DNA from 3 places in the Pseudoalteromonas sp. S1650 genome. Region 3 is predicted to be linked to each of the others. Evidence: predicted binding sites of a transcription regulator. Region 3 holds the regulator's gene; each other region holds the start of a gene.
The links. Region 3 encodes ArgR, which controls arginine synthesis, uptake and breakdown. Its sites were predicted from a motif close to ANTGAATANNTATTCANT; they were not measured.

Region 1: a site for ArgR is predicted at 3,415-3,432, ahead of argA (amino-acid N-acetyltransferase). Genes of this name have one in related genera too.
Region 2: a site for ArgR is predicted at 3,396-3,413, ahead of argC (N-acetyl-gamma-glutamyl-phosphate reductase). Genes of this name have one in related genera too.

Annotation. Positions count from the first base shown of each region.
Region 1 covers NZ_PNDF01000031.1:46,902-52,502, forward strand. Annotated here, with positions in the region: gene odhB (2-oxoglutarate dehydrogenase complex dihydrolipoyllysine-residue succinyltransferase) at 1-1,084, shown strand, start outside; gene sucC (ADP-forming succinate--CoA ligase subunit beta) at 1,262-2,428, shown strand; gene sucD (succinate--CoA ligase subunit alpha) at 2,428-3,300, shown strand; gene argA (amino-acid N-acetyltransferase) at 3,495-4,835, shown strand; gene CWB80_RS11350 (DUF3083 family protein) at 4,859-5,601, opposite strand, start outside.
Region 2 covers NZ_PNDF01000020.1:31,224-36,824, forward strand. Annotated here, with positions in the region: gene CWB80_RS06410 (EAL domain-containing protein) at 1-289, opposite strand, end outside; gene panP (pyridoxal-dependent aspartate 1-decarboxylase PanP) at 538-2,166, shown strand; gene argE (acetylornithine deacetylase) at 2,187-3,338, opposite strand; gene argC (N-acetyl-gamma-glutamyl-phosphate reductase) at 3,560-4,570, shown strand; gene argB (acetylglutamate kinase) at 4,570-5,328, shown strand; gene CWB80_RS06435 (ornithine carbamoyltransferase) at 5,336-5,601, shown strand, end outside.
Region 3 covers NZ_PNDF01000010.1:50,176-55,776, forward strand. Annotated here, with positions in the region: gene CWB80_RS02525 (ABC transporter permease) at 1-336, shown strand, start outside; gene CWB80_RS02530 (ABC transporter ATP-binding protein) at 333-1,376, shown strand; gene CWB80_RS02535 (Dyp-type peroxidase) at 1,438-2,337, shown strand; gene argR (transcriptional regulator ArgR) at 2,334-2,801, opposite strand; gene mdh (malate dehydrogenase) at 3,027-3,962, shown strand; gene ispB (octaprenyl diphosphate synthase) at 4,052-5,023, opposite strand; gene rplU (50S ribosomal protein L21) at 5,434-5,601, shown strand, end outside.

The DNA of each region.
Region 1 (5,601 bases), on a different contig from region 3:
CGACCAAAACCTTGTTGACATCGAAACTGATAAAGTTGTTCTTGAAGTTGTTGCTCAAGAAGACGGTATCATGGGTGAGCACATTCACGCTGAAGGCGAAACAGTACTTGGTGAGCAAGTAATTGGTACAGTTAAAGCGGGTGCAGCACCGGCAGCAGCAGCTCCTAAAGCTGAAGCAGCACCAGCTTGCGAATCAAATGACAGCTCTGACGTATTAACACCGTCAGTTCGTCGTTTAATCGCTGAGAAAGGTCTTGATGCATCAAAAATCAAAGGTACTGGCAAAAATGGCCGTGTAACTAAAGAAGATGTTGATACATTCTTAAAAGCACCAGCAGCAGCGCCTAAAGCAGAAGCAGCAGCGCCAGCAGCACCTATGGGTGACCGTACACAAAAACGTGTTCCTATGACTCGTTTACGTAAAACAATCGCTAATCGTCTTCTTGAAGCGAAAAACTCAACTGCAATGTTAACGACTTTCAACGAAGTTAACATGAAGCCAATCATGGACCTTCGTAAGCAGTACCAAGAAGTATTCGAAAAGCGTCACGGTATCCGTTTAGGCTTCATGTCTTTCTACGTGAAAGCAGTTACTGAAGCACTTAAGCGTTTCCCTGAAGTAAATGCGTCTATCGACGGTGATGATATTGTTTATCACAACTACTTCGACATCAGCATCGCGGTTTCTACACCACGTGGTCTTGTTACTCCAGTTCTTAAAGACTGTGACAAGCTATCAGTTGCTGAAATCGAAAAAGGTATCCGTGAGCTAGCGCTTAAAGGTCGTGACGGTAAATTATCAATTGATGATATGACAGGTGGTAACTTCACTATCACTAACGGTGGTGTATTCGGTTCATTACTATCTACACCAATCATCAACTTACCACAGTCTTCAATTTTAGGTATGCACAAAATCCAAGAGCGTCCTATGGCTGTAAATGGTAAAGTTGAAATCTTACCAATGATGTACTTAGCGTTATCTTATGATCACCGCCAAATCGATGGTAAAGAATCAGTAGGTTTCTTAGTAACAATTAAAGAGTTACTTGAAGATCCGACTCGTTTACTACTAGATGTTTAATCTGGTTGTATGAAAACTAAGCTGTGAACCTCGTTCACAGCTTTTTTTTTGCGCCTTTGGTCTAACTGGGGTTTTCATGTGGAGCCTTGGGATTTATACTAAGTGCGCAATTTGGGATAGCTGTTTATTTTGCATAAATATTCAGCTCTTTTAGTATAAAAAATTGGATAAAGCATCATGAATTTGCATGAGTATCAGGCAAAACAACTTTTTGCCGAATATGGTTTACCAGTTTCTCAAGGTTTCGCTTGCGATACACCTGAAGAAGCTGCAGCAGCTGCTGAGAAAATCGGCGGTGATATGTGGGTTGTTAAAACACAGGTTCACGCAGGTGGCCGTGGTAAAGCTGGCGGTGTTAAGCTAGTTAAAACAATCGACGAAGTTAAAGAGTTCGCTGCGAACTGGTTAGGTAAAAACTTAGTTACTTACCAAACAGACGAAAATGGTCAGCCAGTAGCTAAAATCCTTGTTGAAAGCTGCACTGACATCGCTAACGAATTATACCTTGGCGCTGTAGTAGATCGTGCTTCTCGTAAAGTTGTTTTCATGGCATCTACTGAAGGTGGTGTTGAAATCGAGCAAGTTGCAGAAGAAACTCCAGAACTAATTCACAAAGCTGAGATCGATCCACTAGTTGGTCCTCAAGCTTACCAAGCACGTGAGTTAGGCTTCAAACTAGGTTTAAACCCTACTCAAATGAAACAGTTCGTTAAGATCTTCATGGGTCTTGCTAACATGTTCAACGATTTCGATTTCGCACTATTAGAAATCAACCCGCTAGTAATCACAGACGAAGGTAACCTTCACTGTCTAGACGGTAAAATCGGTGTAGATGGTAACGCGCTTTACCGTCAACCTAAAATCCGTGAAATGCACGATCCTTCACAAGAAGACGCGCGTGAAGCTCACGCTGCAAGCTTCGAGCTTAACTACGTTGCACTAGACGGTAACGTTGGTTGTATGGTTAACGGTGCAGGCCTAGCGATGGGTACTATGGACATCGTAAACCTACACGGTGGCAAGCCAGCTAACTTCCTAGATGTTGGTGGTGGCGCAACTAAAGAGCGTGTATCTGAAGCATTCAAGATCATCTTATCTGACGACAACGTTAAAGCTGTTTTAGTTAACATCTTTGGTGGTATCGTACGTTGTGACATGATCGCAGAAGGTATCATCGGCGCAGTTAAAGAAGTAGGTGTTAACGTTCCTGTAGTAGTACGTTTAGAAGGTACTAACGCTGAACTTGGTCGTGAAGTACTAGCTAGTTCTGACCTTAACATCATCGCTGCTGAATCACTAACAGACGCAGCTGAAAAAGTTGTTGCTGCTGCGGAGGGCAAATAATGTCTGTATTAATCAATAAAGATACAAAAGTTATCTGTCAAGGTTTCACAGGTGGCCAAGGTACTTTCCACTCTGAGCAAGCGCTTGAGTACGGTACACAAATGGTTGGTGGTGTAAGCCCAGGTAAAGGCGGTCAAACGCATCTTGGTCTTCCAGTATTCAACACAGTACGTGACGCTGTTGAAGCAACTGGCGCAACTGCATCAGTTATCTACGTACCAGCACCTTTCTGTAAAGATGCAATCTTAGAAGCTATCGATGCTGGCATCGAGCTAATAGTTTGTATCACTGAAGGTATCCCAACACTAGACATGGTTGACGTTAAAGTTAAGCTTGATGAAACTGGTGTTCGTATGATCGGTCCTAACTGCCCAGGTGTTATCACTCCGGGTGAAACTAAGATCGGTATCATGCCTGGTCACATCCACAAGCCTGGTAAAGTAGGTATTGTATCACGTTCTGGTACTCTTACTTATGAAGCGGTTAAGCAAACTACTGACGCTGGTTTCGGCCAATCAACATGTGTTGGTATCGGTGGTGACCCAATCCCTGGCACTAACTTCATCGACGTTTTAGAAATGTTCGAAAAAGACGAGCAAACTGAAGCTATCGTTATGATCGGTGAAATCGGTGGTACTGCAGAAGAAGAAGCTGCAGAATACATCAAGCACAACGTGACTAAACCTGTTGTTTCTTACATTGCTGGTGTTACTGCACCTGCAGGTAAGCGTATGGGTCACGCTGGTGCAATCATCGCAGGCGGTAAAGGTACTGCTGATGAGAAATTTGCTGCATTAGAAGCTGCTGGCGTAAAAACTGTACGTTCATTAGCTGATATCGGTAATGCACTTAAAGAGAAAACAGGCTGGTAATCAGTTCTAATCTCTTAAAAAAGGCTCGCTAATGCGGGCCTTTTTTGTATTTATCCCTTTCTTATAACTCGCACGAAAATTCCACCTACAAATTAAGAATAATAATGCTTTATTTGTGAATATAAATTCTCTACACTTGTGGCTTGTATATCTGTTTTTATTAAAACATTCGACTTTAATAAGGTAAATATTACGTGCGTACCACAGAATTGGTAGATGGATTTCGCCAGTCAACTCCATACGTTAATGCTCACCGCGGTAAAACATTCGTTGTTATGCTTGGCGGAGAGGCGATCGATCAGTCTGGTTGTCGCAGCATCATCAACGATGTCGCGTTATTAACTAGTCTTGGTATTAAGATTGTTTTAGTGTTTGGTGCTCGTCCACAGTTTAACGCAGCGCTTGAACAAGTTGGCATAACTAGTCAGTTTCATAATGAGATACGGGTAACTGATAACGCAACATTTGATGTAATTAAAAAAGTTGCGGGTGCAATGCAGTTTGATATAACCGCGCGTTTATCTACGTCTTTAAGTAGTACACCTATGTCTGGCTCATTTTTAAATGTGGTGAGTGGTAATTTTGTTATTGCTCAGCCTTTAGGTGTTGATGAAGGTGTTGACTATCATCATTCAGGTAGAGTGAGACGTATTGATGTTGCGGGTATTCGCCACCAGTTAGATAACAACGGAATTGTTCTGCTTGGGCCAATAGCGGCGTCTGTTACAGGTGAAAGTTTTAACTTAACTGCTGAAGAAATTGCTACGCAAGTAGCGCTCAAGCTTCGCGCCGATAAAATGCTTGGCTTTTGTAAAGAAGCCGGTATTTTGGATGAAAATGGTGAAGCGATTGCAGAGCTAATGCCAAATGAAGCTGAGCAGCTATTAGCAAGCTATCGCAAGCAACCAGATTCATGTTTAAGTGCTACTGTATTTTTACAAGCTGCAATTGATGCTTGTCGAGGTGGCGTGCATCGTTGCCACCTTGTTAGCTATAAAGAGGATGGCGCATTACTTCAAGAGTTATTCTCTTTAGATGGTATTGGTACACAAATCGCACCACAAAGCTCTGAGCAATTACGAAGTGCCAGTATTGCTGATATTACCGGTATCATTAACCTTATTAGACCCCTTGAACAGCAAGGCTATTTGGTTCGTCGTTCTCGTGAACAGCTAGAAATCGAAATTGAACAATTTACGGTTATTGAGCGTGATGGACTTATCATAGCCTGTGCGGCTTTGTATCCGTTTGCTGATGAACAAGTAGGGGAGTTTGCAAGTTTGGCTGTCCACCCTCAGTACCGAGATGCCGACCGCGGCAGTTATCTACTGAGGTTTATTATTAATAAGGCTAAACGTGCAGGTTATTCGCATTTATTTGCTCTCACCACACGCAGTATTCACTGGTTTTTAGAGCAAAGTTTTGAAATAGTGACAGTTGAAGAGCTACCTGCGAAGAAAAAAGCGCTTTATAACCATGAACGCCGCTCTAAAGTATTGCGTCTAGATTTAACTAAGCTAGGTAATAAGAGGTGACGCATGCGTCACCTCTTATACTCTTAATATTGATAGTTAATGTGCTGATAAAAACGCACACGTAAATCTTGGCGAGTCGGATTAAACGCCAGTTCATCGGTTACTTCATTTATCGCACTTTGCACTTGATTCATAAACTTACCATAACCAATGTCATGCTTGTCTTTATCGGCTGCGGCAATCACAAAATGTAGCGAATCTACAAGTTGATCTGCATCCCAGTACTGTTGTAATTGCACTTTTTCAGAGCTGCAATCAAAGGTTAACTTTTGTAGTTCGCTGTTACTTTGCGCGTTATCAATATTGCTATTACGAACAATAGGGCGGGTACCGTTAGCGATGAAAGCGCCGAGTGTTAAGCCGCGTTTATCACATGCTCGTTTGAACGCATCAAAGATATATTGATAAAACTGCGTATAATTCTCTTCATTCAACATATGCTGAAATTGCGTTTTAATGGCACGAGTTACTGGAATCGAAAACCCAGCGTATGTCATCTCACTGTGTTCATTTGGCACATGACATTGGCGAGACTGGTAACGTGGGTATAAGCTACGTAATTTATAGCCATAGCTTTCTTTGTGACCTTTTGCTTTAGCAAATAAATCATAAGTTAGGTGTTGGTGGTCACGAATTTTAAGAGGTGGTTGGCCGCTTAGTAGCTTTTCTTGTAGTGAGTTGATCACTCTTTGCACATTATGATGAAAACTAGCCGCATGAGCGCGAATATCTTCACCGGTCGCTAAGAATAATAAACGAATTTTTT
Region 2 (5,601 bases), on a different contig from region 3:
TTGCATACACATAAGCAAGTTGCATTTGCTTTGCGTACTCTGAAAGGGCAAGACTCTTTTCTTTGTAGGTAGAGCTGGAAATAGGTAGACCAGCATTGACTGTATTATGGTAGTCATCACCTAGGATATGCTTGACACTGACCGCGGCATTTAGCAATTTGCTATCGATATTTGCCATGATCTCACTACGTGTGGTTTCATAGGTATAATAGATATAGCCAAATAAACTAATAAAAAAAACGGCGAAACCATATAGCAGCCAGCTAGTTTTTTGCATTCCTTTGGGCATAAACGTTCCCTTTGCGGTTATCGTTTGATTATACTTAAAAAATACTTCTCTGATAGTATAAATTGACCGCAAATTTCATCAATAAATCATTTTTTTGTCATCGAAATTATGCCTTTTTAGCTTTATGCGAGACATTTTCGTGATATTCCAGTAAAGTTAGCCAATTTCGTAGCAACAGTGCCGCAAAAGTGTTCACCAAGATGTCCCATCATCAGGTGCATTTTTAGCTGCTAATTATGGGTATTAGGATGGATCAAAAGCGTTGTGCCGTCGCCTCTAAAGAAAGCTTGATTCGTATTTTTACGGTGCCAGAAGCACCAGACTCGACATTAAGTAAAATCGAATCTGAAATTTCTAGCAACTTAGCTGGGTTCTTAAATGAGAATATAGCTGCAATTGAAAAGCCTTTGCACGAAATTGAAAAAGACTTTCAAACGGCCACTATCCCAGAAGAGCCAACCTTTGTTTCTGATTATGCTCAAGATATTATGGAGCAGTTGGTTGCTCATTCAGTGCACACTGCTGCACCAAGCTTTATTGGTCACATGACCTCAGCGTTACCGCATTTTGTGTTACCGCTTTCTAAATTAATGGTCGGTCTAAACCAAAACCTAGTAAAAATTGAAACTTCAAAAGCATTCACACCACTTGAAAGACAAGTTTTGGGCATGATGCATCACCTTGCTTATGGTGAAGACGACAGCTTTTATAGTAAATGGATGCACAGTGCGAAAACGTCATTAGGCGCATTTTGTTCAGGTGGCACTGTCGCTAACATTACTGCGCTATGGATTGCCCGCAACCGTTTATTAAAAGCCGATGGTGACTATAAAGGCATTGCTGCACAGGGATTAATCGCTGGAATGCTGCACTATGGTTACAAAGGCTTAGCTGTGCTTGTTTCTGAGCGAGGCCATTACTCATTAGGTAAAACCGTTGATCTACTAGGTATTGGTCGCGATAACATTGTCGCAATTGCAACCGGCGAAAATAATAAAGTCGATGTCGATGCGATGCGTAAAAAGGCTCATGAGCTTGAAGCGGCTGGCATTAAGGTAATGGCACTTGTGGGTGTTGCAGGGACGACTGAAACAGGTAGTATCGATCCACTAAATGAAATGGCTGATTTGAGCGAAGAACTTGGCTGTCATTTTCATGTCGACGCTGCATGGGGCGGTGCAACCTTACTTTCTTCAAATTACCGCCACCTTTTAAGCGGTATCGAACGCGCTGATTCAATTACCATTGATGCTCACAAACAAATGTATGTGCCAATGGGAGCGGGTCTGGTGTTATTTAAAGACCCTGCAGCGACGGATGCTATTGAGCATCATGCGGAATATATTCTTCGTAAAGGCTCAAAAGATTTAGGCAGTCATACCCTTGAGGGCAGCCGCCCAGGTATGGCAATGTTAGTGCATGCTTGCTTACGTGTTATTGGCCGTAAAGGCTACGAGATGCTAATTGATCGCAGTATCGTGAAAGCGCGCACTTTTGCCGACATGATCAAGCAGGATGAAGACTTTGAGTTAATCTCAGAGCCTGAGCTTTGCCTATTAACCTATCGTTACGTACCAAAAGAAATCCAAGCGAAACTGAAAGATGCAGACAAAGAAACGAAATTAGATATTTACGCTTCGTTGAATCGCTTTACTGCAAGCATGCAAAAGCGTCAGCGTGAAGCGGGTCGCTCTTTTGTATCGCGTACACGTTTAACACCTGCAAAATATGACCATCAGCCCACCGTGGTTTTTCGTGTTGTATTAGCCAACCCGTTAACCTCTAAAGCAATTCTAAAAGATATTTTAGCGGAGCAAAAAGAGCTGGCGAAAACCGACCCGGTATTTAAAAAATATTTAAGTAAGTATATGGATTAACAAAGGGAGCGTGATGCTCCTTATTCACTAAAGCAGCTTGCTTTAATCATGTCACTGATAATCGCTTGCGAAGGTTTAATTTTTTCCATCGCCAAAAACTCATCTGGCTGGTGGGCTTGGTTAATTGAGCCCGGTCCCATGACAATGGTTTCGCAGCCAAGCTGTTGAATGAAAGGGGCTTCTGTACAATAGTTTACAGCGACAGCAGGTTGACCCGAGACTTTTTCGGCCAGCTTTACTAATGCTGTATCCGTGCTGCCGCTAAACGCAGGGATAGGTTCATGCATGTCGATAACACTTACAGCATTTGGGTATTGGGCATTAATCTCTTCTGCGGCTGTTAGCAAAATCGCTTGTAGTTCTTGCACACTTAAACCAGGTAAAGGCCGCATATCAATGTGCATTTCACAACAACCACAAATGCGGTTGGCATTATCGCCACCATGAATATGACCAAGGTTCAAAGTAGGGTACGGAATTTCAAAGTGCTCAACTGAATATTTATTCTTTAATTCTTCTTTGATGATTAACAATTTTGTAATCATTTTATGCATGACTTCGATGGCGTTTAAACCACGTTCAGGATCGGAACTATGGCCTGAGCGACCAATTACTCTAATGGCTGTACTCATATGGCCTTTATGAGTAAATACCGGTGTCATATCAGTTGGCTCACCAATGATGCAGCGCGCTGGTTTTAAGTCTGGGTGGCGGCAAATTTGTTGTGCCCCCGCCATTGTGGTTTCTTCATCGGCTGTGGCTAGGATTAAAAGTGGCTCTGTTTGCTTAGTTTCATCAAGCTCGCTGATAGCCTGTAGTACAAAGGCAAAAAAGCCTTTCATATCAATACTACCTAAGCCATAAAGTTTATTGTCATGCTCGCTGAGTTTAAATGGATCGTAGTTCCAGCGGCTATCATCAAATGGCACAGTATCAGTATGACCTGCAAGCATTAAACCGCCATCTCCTTTACCGCGTTTCGCTAATAAGTTGTAACGGCCTTTGCCGTTTTCAAGCTCTGTGATTTCACATGTAAAACCCAGGCTTTCGCACCAGTCTGCGAGCAAGGTAATTACTCCTTTATTGCTCATGCATAAAGAATCTTCAATCGCACTAATTGAAGGGGCAGCAATTAGCTGCTGATACATAGATATAAAAGAGGGTAGCGACATAAAAAAATCCAAAAATAATTATTCAATCTAATTGCATAACAATATAAAAGTATTTATGATGAATATCAATTCACTTTTTGAGCATAAATATTAGTAAAGCTGTACGATGAACACGAAACGACGATAACCTGATTTGATTACTTTAGACAGTGTTTTTATTCGCAATTGAGCGAGTAATTTTAGGCGTATCGATAAACAGATTTAATAGGTAAAAGTAAGCAATGAATGTAGTGATTATTGGCGCAAGTGGTTATAGCGGCGCAGAGCTAGCAAGTTTAGTTGCTAAGCACCCCAAACTGACCCTACAAGCATGTTATGTGTCTGAAGGGAGTTTAGATAAAGGCAAATTATTAAGCGATTTATACCCTGAGCACCTTGGATTGTTAGAGTATCCACTACAACCTCTAACAGCTGAGGCTTTCCAAGATATCGAAAGCAATGCTGACTATGTATGCCTGTGTACTGATCACAAGGTCAGTGTTGATCTTGCTCCCCAATTTTTAGCCATGGGTAAAAAAGTATTCGACTTATCTGGTGGTTTCCGTTTAGCTGGGAATGAGGATTACCTGACTTATTACGGTTTCGCACATGAACACCCTGCGCTTTTAGAGCAAGCAGCGTATGGTTTAGCCGAATGGAATAGCGATGCGATTAGTAAAGCGAGCCTTGTAGCTGTAGCGGGTTGTTACCCAACAGCGGCTCTTAATTCTTTAAAACCACTTAAAGAAGCAGGGCTATTAGCTGATCAAGCCATTATTGTTAATGCGGTGTCAGGTGTTACAGGCGCTGGCAGAAAAGCCAGTGTTAACACGCACTTTTGCGAAGTGTCACTTGCTCCTTATGGCTTGTTTAACCACAGACACACACCTGAGATTGAGCAGCACCTTGGTCACCCTGTGTTATTCACCCCACATTTAGGTAATTTCCCTCGCGGAATCTTAGAAACTATTTATGTGCAATTAAAACCAGGCGTAACAGTAGAGCAAGTGAGCGCGGCGTATCAAGTGTTAGCTAACGAGCCGTTAATTCGTTTACTTGGCAATAAAATTCCAAGCATTAAAGGCGTCGCTAAACAACCATTTGTTGATATTGCATGGCAGCAAAAAGGTGAGCAACTCATCGTTATGTCAGCGATTGATAACCTTCTAAAAGGCGCAGCAGGGCAAGCATTACAGTGTATTAATTTAGCCATGGGTGAACCTCACCACACTGGTTTGGTAGGAGCGCTGTAATGAAAACTTGGATCATTAAAGTCGGTGGTGCTGTGTTAAATAGCGCAGATGCCGCAAAAGCGCTTTTTGATGTTTTAGCCTCTGAACAAGATAACTTTGTTATTGTTCATGGTGGTGGTGCCTTGGTTGATGCTTGGCTTAAAGACGCCGGCTTTGTAACTGCAAAACATCAAGGTTTACGTATCAGCCCAAATGAGCAAATGCCATATATTGTTGGTGCTCTTGCCGGTTGTGCCAATAAACAATTGATGAGCCAAGCAATCAGCGCTGGCCACAAACCTGTTGGTTTAAGCCTTTATGAAGCGGGTGTACTGGTATCTGAAAAACTTAAAGTATTGGCGCAAGTAGGTCAGTGCTCAGGTAGTTGTGACAGCGTGCTACCTAGCATGCTTGAACAAGGTCGTTTACCTCTAGTGAGCTCTATTGGTTTTGGGGAAGATGGCCAATGGTACAACGTCAATGCAGATGAAGCTGCAGCGGCTATCGCTAAAGAGCTTAATGCAGAACTTATTTTTATGACAGATGTAGAGGCTGTGCTTGATGCCAATAAGCAGCCACTACATCAACTTAATACGCAGCAAATCGAAACACTTATCCTTGAAGGAGTTATTCAGGGCGGGATGGAGGTCAAAGTAAAGACCAGCCTTCTTGCTGCCCAACATTTACGACGTGGTGTGTATATCTCAAGCTGGCTGAAGCCAGAGAACTTAGTCGCTTTATTAAAAGGCGAGCATGTAGGAACGAAAATTACACCATAGGTATTTCATGTTAAAAAATTTCTTAAATGGTCTTGAATTAGACCAAAAAGGCGCACTTAAATTACTAAACTTAGCGCAAAAAATTAAAGCAAACCCAACAGACTTCAGCCAAGCATTAGCGGGCAAATCAGTGGTTACCTTGTTTGAAAAGCCAAGTTTACGTACTCGTTTATCATTTGATATTGGTATTAATAAACTGGGTGGTCACGCAGTTTATTTAGATTCACAAAATGGTGCCATGGGCGCTCGTGAATCGGTTAAAGATTTTGCTCT
Region 3 (5,601 bases):
CTTGAAAGCAGTTTTTTACGTATTAGCCCATCGTTAGATATGGCTAGCCAATCAATGGGCAAAGGGCCCTTACAAACCTTGTGGCGAGTACATTTACCGCTATTAAAACGCGGTATTTTAACAGCTGGTTTATTAGTGTTTATTGAGTGCATGAAAGAGTTACCTGCGGCTTTATTACTCAGACCTTTTAATTTTGAAACCCTAGCAACTCATGTTTTTCAATATGTTAGTGATGAGCAATTGGAGCTTGCGTCAATTTCAGCCTTGTTTATCGTGTTAGTTGGGTTAATCCCTTTGTATTTCGTTAATCGTTCGATGGAGCAAAATCACTCATGAGTCATTTGATAATTAAAGACTTAGCTTATCAGTACAATGCGACTCAGGTGTTGAGTGAACTAAACCTCAATGTTGAACAAGATGAAATCGTCTGTTTGCTTGGCGCAAGTGGCTGCGGCAAAACCACCACCTTAAAGGCAATTGCCGGGATTTTACAGCCTGATCAAGGCTATATGAGTATTGATTCAAAAGTGGTCAACGATAGTGGGCTGTTTGTTGCACCGGAAAAACGTAATATTGGCATGATGTTCCAAGACTATGCGCTGTTTCCTCATTTAACGGTAAGCGACAACATTGCGTTTGGTCTTAGCAATATGAGCAAAGCGCAAAAGCGAGAGCGTGTAGATGAAATGCTTAGCCTTGTTAAACTCGATGGTTGTGCACAGCGATACCCTCATCAGCTTTCTGGTGGACAGCAGCAACGTGTGGCAATAGCCCGTGCACTTGCTTACAAACCAAGTTTATTATTACTTGATGAGCCATTTTCGAATATTGATACACAAGTGCGTTTTGAGCTTATTGCAGATATACGCCGAATTATTAAAGCTCAGCAGGTTTCTGCGGTATTTGTTACCCATTCGAAGGAGGAAGCTTTCGCATTTGCTGACACGCTTGCGGTTATGCATGGTGGAAAAATAGCCCAACAAGGCTCTCCTGAGCAGTTATTTAGCCAACCTAACTCAAAGGTGGTTGCAGAGTTTCTTGGTACGGGCATATACTTAACGGCAAAAGTATTAACGCCAACTGAATACGAAACGGCGTTTGGTGTGGTTCACTCATTGACACCGAACAATGCAGATTGTCAGCAAGGTCAAGTGTATATAAGACCGCACCATATTCAGTTGTGTGAAGCTGCGCACAGTGACGCAAACAGTTTAACTATTTTGCACAGGCGCTTTATCGGTACGCGTTATGTATATCGAATTAATATTGCAGGGCAAGAGTGTGAAGTTGCTGCAGAGCAAGACCGCGTGTTAGCTGTTGAGCAACCTGTAAAAATAAAAATAATGACGCACACAGTCAATTTTTTTCATGATTAGTAATAAATAACAATCTTGAATCCTTGGCTTTGTGCAAATAACGAGAAGCTAAGGATTCACTATGGCGCAAGCGCAATCTGGGATTTGTGCTGAAGCAAACTTACATGGTTTGCACCTGTTTTTTAATGTTTACGATGGCCACGATGAGTCATTACGTAAAAAACTAAAACGCGTTAGCGTCATTCAAGATGAGTTTGCTGATCAGTTCTCAGAAGCCATGCTATCGTGCGTGGTTGCCCTTGGTGCTCAGTATTGGCCGCATATCTTGCCCGAGTTTATTCCTAGTCAATTGCAAAGCTTTCCGAATGTAACTCACAGTGATCATGTGATGAGTGCCCAGCCATTTGATTTGTTTGTACAAATTCGCTCAGACCGTGAAGATGTAAACCATCTATTTGCCCTGCAAATCCTAAAATTATTAACACCGGATGTTGAGCTGGTGGAGCAGGTCCGTAATTTTCGGTTTTTAGATGGACGTGATTTTAACGGCTTTATTTATGCAGGCGATACACCTCATGGCCGTCAAAAGCGTAGTACAGCACTTATCGACAAACCGGGTCACTTTGAAGACCAAGGCAGCTATATCCATGTTCAGCGCTTTGTGCATGATTTGAGTGTCTGGCAGCATTTATCGTTATCAGAGCAAGAGCAAATCATGGGGCGCACGCGTCTAGATAACACCTTGATTGTGCCTGCTGTAGAAACCAGTCATGCGGTTCGTAGTGAATTAAAAGATGAGCATGGCCAGCCTCTCTTGCTAAACCAAAGCATGCCATTTGGTGATGTGCATAAGCAGGGAATTTTAATGGTTTCGTGTGCTGCGCAAGGGGATGCGTTTGAGCAGGTATTAAAGAGTCGCTTGGGGCAGGGCGATTGCTATGATCATTGGCTCGATTTTACTCAAGCCGATATGGGATCTGCGTTTTTCGCCCCGTCAGTAAACTTCTTAAAGCAACTTTAAACGGTATCGAATAAAGTGCGCACGCGATCGAGCGTCACATCGATTTCAGAAATCTTCGCAGGGGCGATAAAAATAGTGTCGTCGCCTGCAATAGTGCCTAGTACGCCATCTGCTTTACCGAGTGAATCAAGTAAACGAGCAATTAATTGTGCTGCGCCTGGACTGGTGCGAATAATGATCATCATTTCGTTATGCATAATATCAATAACAAGCTGACGCAGTGGGCTTTTCGCTGTTGGCACACCCATTTCAGCCGGTAAGCAATAGACCATTTCTTGTTTTGCATTACGAGTACGTACCGCACCAAATTTGCTTAACATGCGAGATACTTTACTTTGACTAATATTATCAAAGCCTTGCTCTTTTAATGCTTCGACAATCTCACCTTGTGAACCGAAGTTTTCTTCTTTTAATAGCGCTTTAAACGCTTTGATCAGTGCTTCTTGTTTGTCTTGTGGTTGCATGTTGCCGTTTCTTTATTCATAAAATGTATGGTAATTCTACACAACTCTGCATATTTATGCAGTATTAGTTTACAAAGTCGTCCAAAATGCTGTGTCTTTACAGCCAAGTTTACAACTATGGTCGAAATTATACGCGAAATAAGCAGGATAAATTTGTTTTTAGTCGCTAATTTCATTATCTTTAGGGCCACAAATATTTCCTACCTCAAATTACGGAGAATTCCAATGAAAGTTGCTGTTTTAGGCGCAGCTGGCGGTATCGGCCAAGCATTGTCTTTATTATTAAAAACAAGTTTACCTGCAGGTTCTGAATTATCGTTATACGATGTTGCCCCTGTTGTTCCTGGTGTAGCGGTTGATCTTTCTCACATCCCAACAGACGTTAAAGTTGAAGGCTTTGGTGCTGACAGCTTAGACGCAGCATTAGCTGGTTGTGATATCGTTCTTATCCCAGCGGGTATGCCACGTAAGCCAGGCATGGACCGTGCGGACCTTTTCAACGTAAACGCAGGTATCATCAAAACATTAGCTGAAGGCATCGTTAAAAACTGTCCTAAAGCGTTAGTAGGTATCATCACTAACCCAGTAAACGGCACAGTGCCAATCGTTGCTGAAGTATTCAAAAAAGCGGGTACTTACGATGCAGGCCGTGTATTCGGTATCACAACGCTTGACGTGATCCGTTCAGAAGCATTTGTTGCTGAACTTAAAGGTTTAAGCGCAACTGACGTTAAAGTTCCAGTGATCGGCGGTCACTCAGGTACGACAATCCTTCCTCTTCTATCTCAAGTTGAAGGTGTTACTTTCACTGACGAAGAAGTTGCGGCATTAACTCCACGTATCCAAAACGCAGGTACTGAAGTTGTTAACGCTAAAGCGGGTGGCGGTTCAGCGACTCTTTCTATGGGTGCTGCAGCAGCACGCTTCTGTATGTCTTTAGTTAAAGGCTTACAAGGTGAAGAAGTAGTTGATTACGCATACGTTGCAGTTGAAAACGGTGACGCAGCATACTTCGCACACCCAGTTCGTCTAGGTAAAAACGGCGTTGAAGAAATCCTTTCTTACGGTGAGTTAAGTGCATTCGAAGAGCAAGCTAAAAACGACATGCTAGCTACACTTAACAAAGACATCCAAGAAGGTGTTGATTTCATCAACGGTTAATTCCGACAGATGATAGGCGATTTTTTAAATCGCCGAAAACAAAAAAGCCTGCAAATGCAGGCTTTTTTAATGGCTCGAATAAATAGTGTTTAGTGATCGCGGGCAACGGCGATACGGGCCAAACTCTCTAAGGCTTGTTTGTACGGTGTATCTGGTAAGAACGCAATACAAGCAATTGCTTTGTCAGCTTCTTGCTCAGCTTTTTGCATTGCAAACTCAAGGGCTTTAGTGTCAGCTAATGCCGCTAGAATGCTTTCTAAATGGTCCATACCATTACCAAGCTCAATAGCTTCGCGTACTAGCTTAACTTGCTCTGGTGTGCCTTTTTGCATTGCGTAGATAAGCGGTAGGGTAGGTTTACCTTCAGCTAAATCATCGCCAATGTTTTTACCAAGTTGCTCGGCATCGGCGTTGTAATCAAGTACATCATCCACTAATTGGAATGCAGTGCCAAGATGCATTCCATATAAGTTTAATGCTTCAAGGGTTTGCTCGTCTTGCTCGGTAATAATTGCAGCAAGGCCGGTTGCAGCTTCGAACAATTTTGCCGTTTTGCTGTAAATAACCTGCATATAGCTTTGTTCTGTGGTGTCAGGGTCATTACAGTTCATTAGCTGTAATACTTCACCTTCAGCGATGACATTGGTTGCATCCGCTAAAATTTGCATGATTGGCATTTTACCTAGGCCAACCATAAGCTGAAATGAACGTGTATAGATAAAGTCACCGACCAAAACGCTAGCTGCATTACCAAACTCTGCGTTGGCTGTAGGCGTACCACGGCGCAAATGTGACTCGTCGACAACGTCGTCATGCAATAAAGTGGCGGTATGAATAAATTCGATGATAGTGGCAAGCGTAATATGGTCTTTGCCCTCATAACCAAGTGCTTTTGCCGCTAAAATGGCCAACATAGGACGAACGCGTTTACCGCCACTGTTTACTATGTATAAACCGAGTTGGTTAACCAATGCGACATCTGAGCGCATTTGGGCATGTATAAGTTGATTGACGTCATCCATTTCATTTTCGATTAACGTCTGGATAGCTTTTATATCCATTGATCTCCGAGCCAATATTTATGGGTATACGGGGCTGATTGTACAACAAAAAAAGCGCTTGCTCGATATTTTGTGATGATTCAGTAAAAAAACACTGTAAAGTTTTTTATTTGAGATCAATTTTGCCAAGATAAATTTATAACCTTGATTAATAAGTGAACAGCTTTTTGAATTTTAAAGGTGCCTATTATTAGCGTAATTTAATTGTCATGAGATCGTAAAAACCGCTTGGCATGTGGTGTTTTTAGGATAGAATAGGGGAAAATATTGAATTGCTCTCAATGCAGCTATTTTTTATTCATTTTATCGAAAAAGAGGCTTGCTAGTTTTTGCACATTAGCGTAAACTTCGCGCCCTATTGAAGAATATTTTAGTTGCGTCGATTTGAGGGCGCACAGACGGAGTTAATTATGTACGCGGTTTTCCAAAGTGGTGGTAAACAGCACCGTGTGACTGAAGGTCAAACAATTCGTCTTGAGAAATTAGACGTTGAAACTGGTGCAGCAGTTGAATTTGATTCAGTACTTTTAGTTGCTGATGGTGAGAAAATCGAGATCGGTGTACCGTTCGTAAACGGT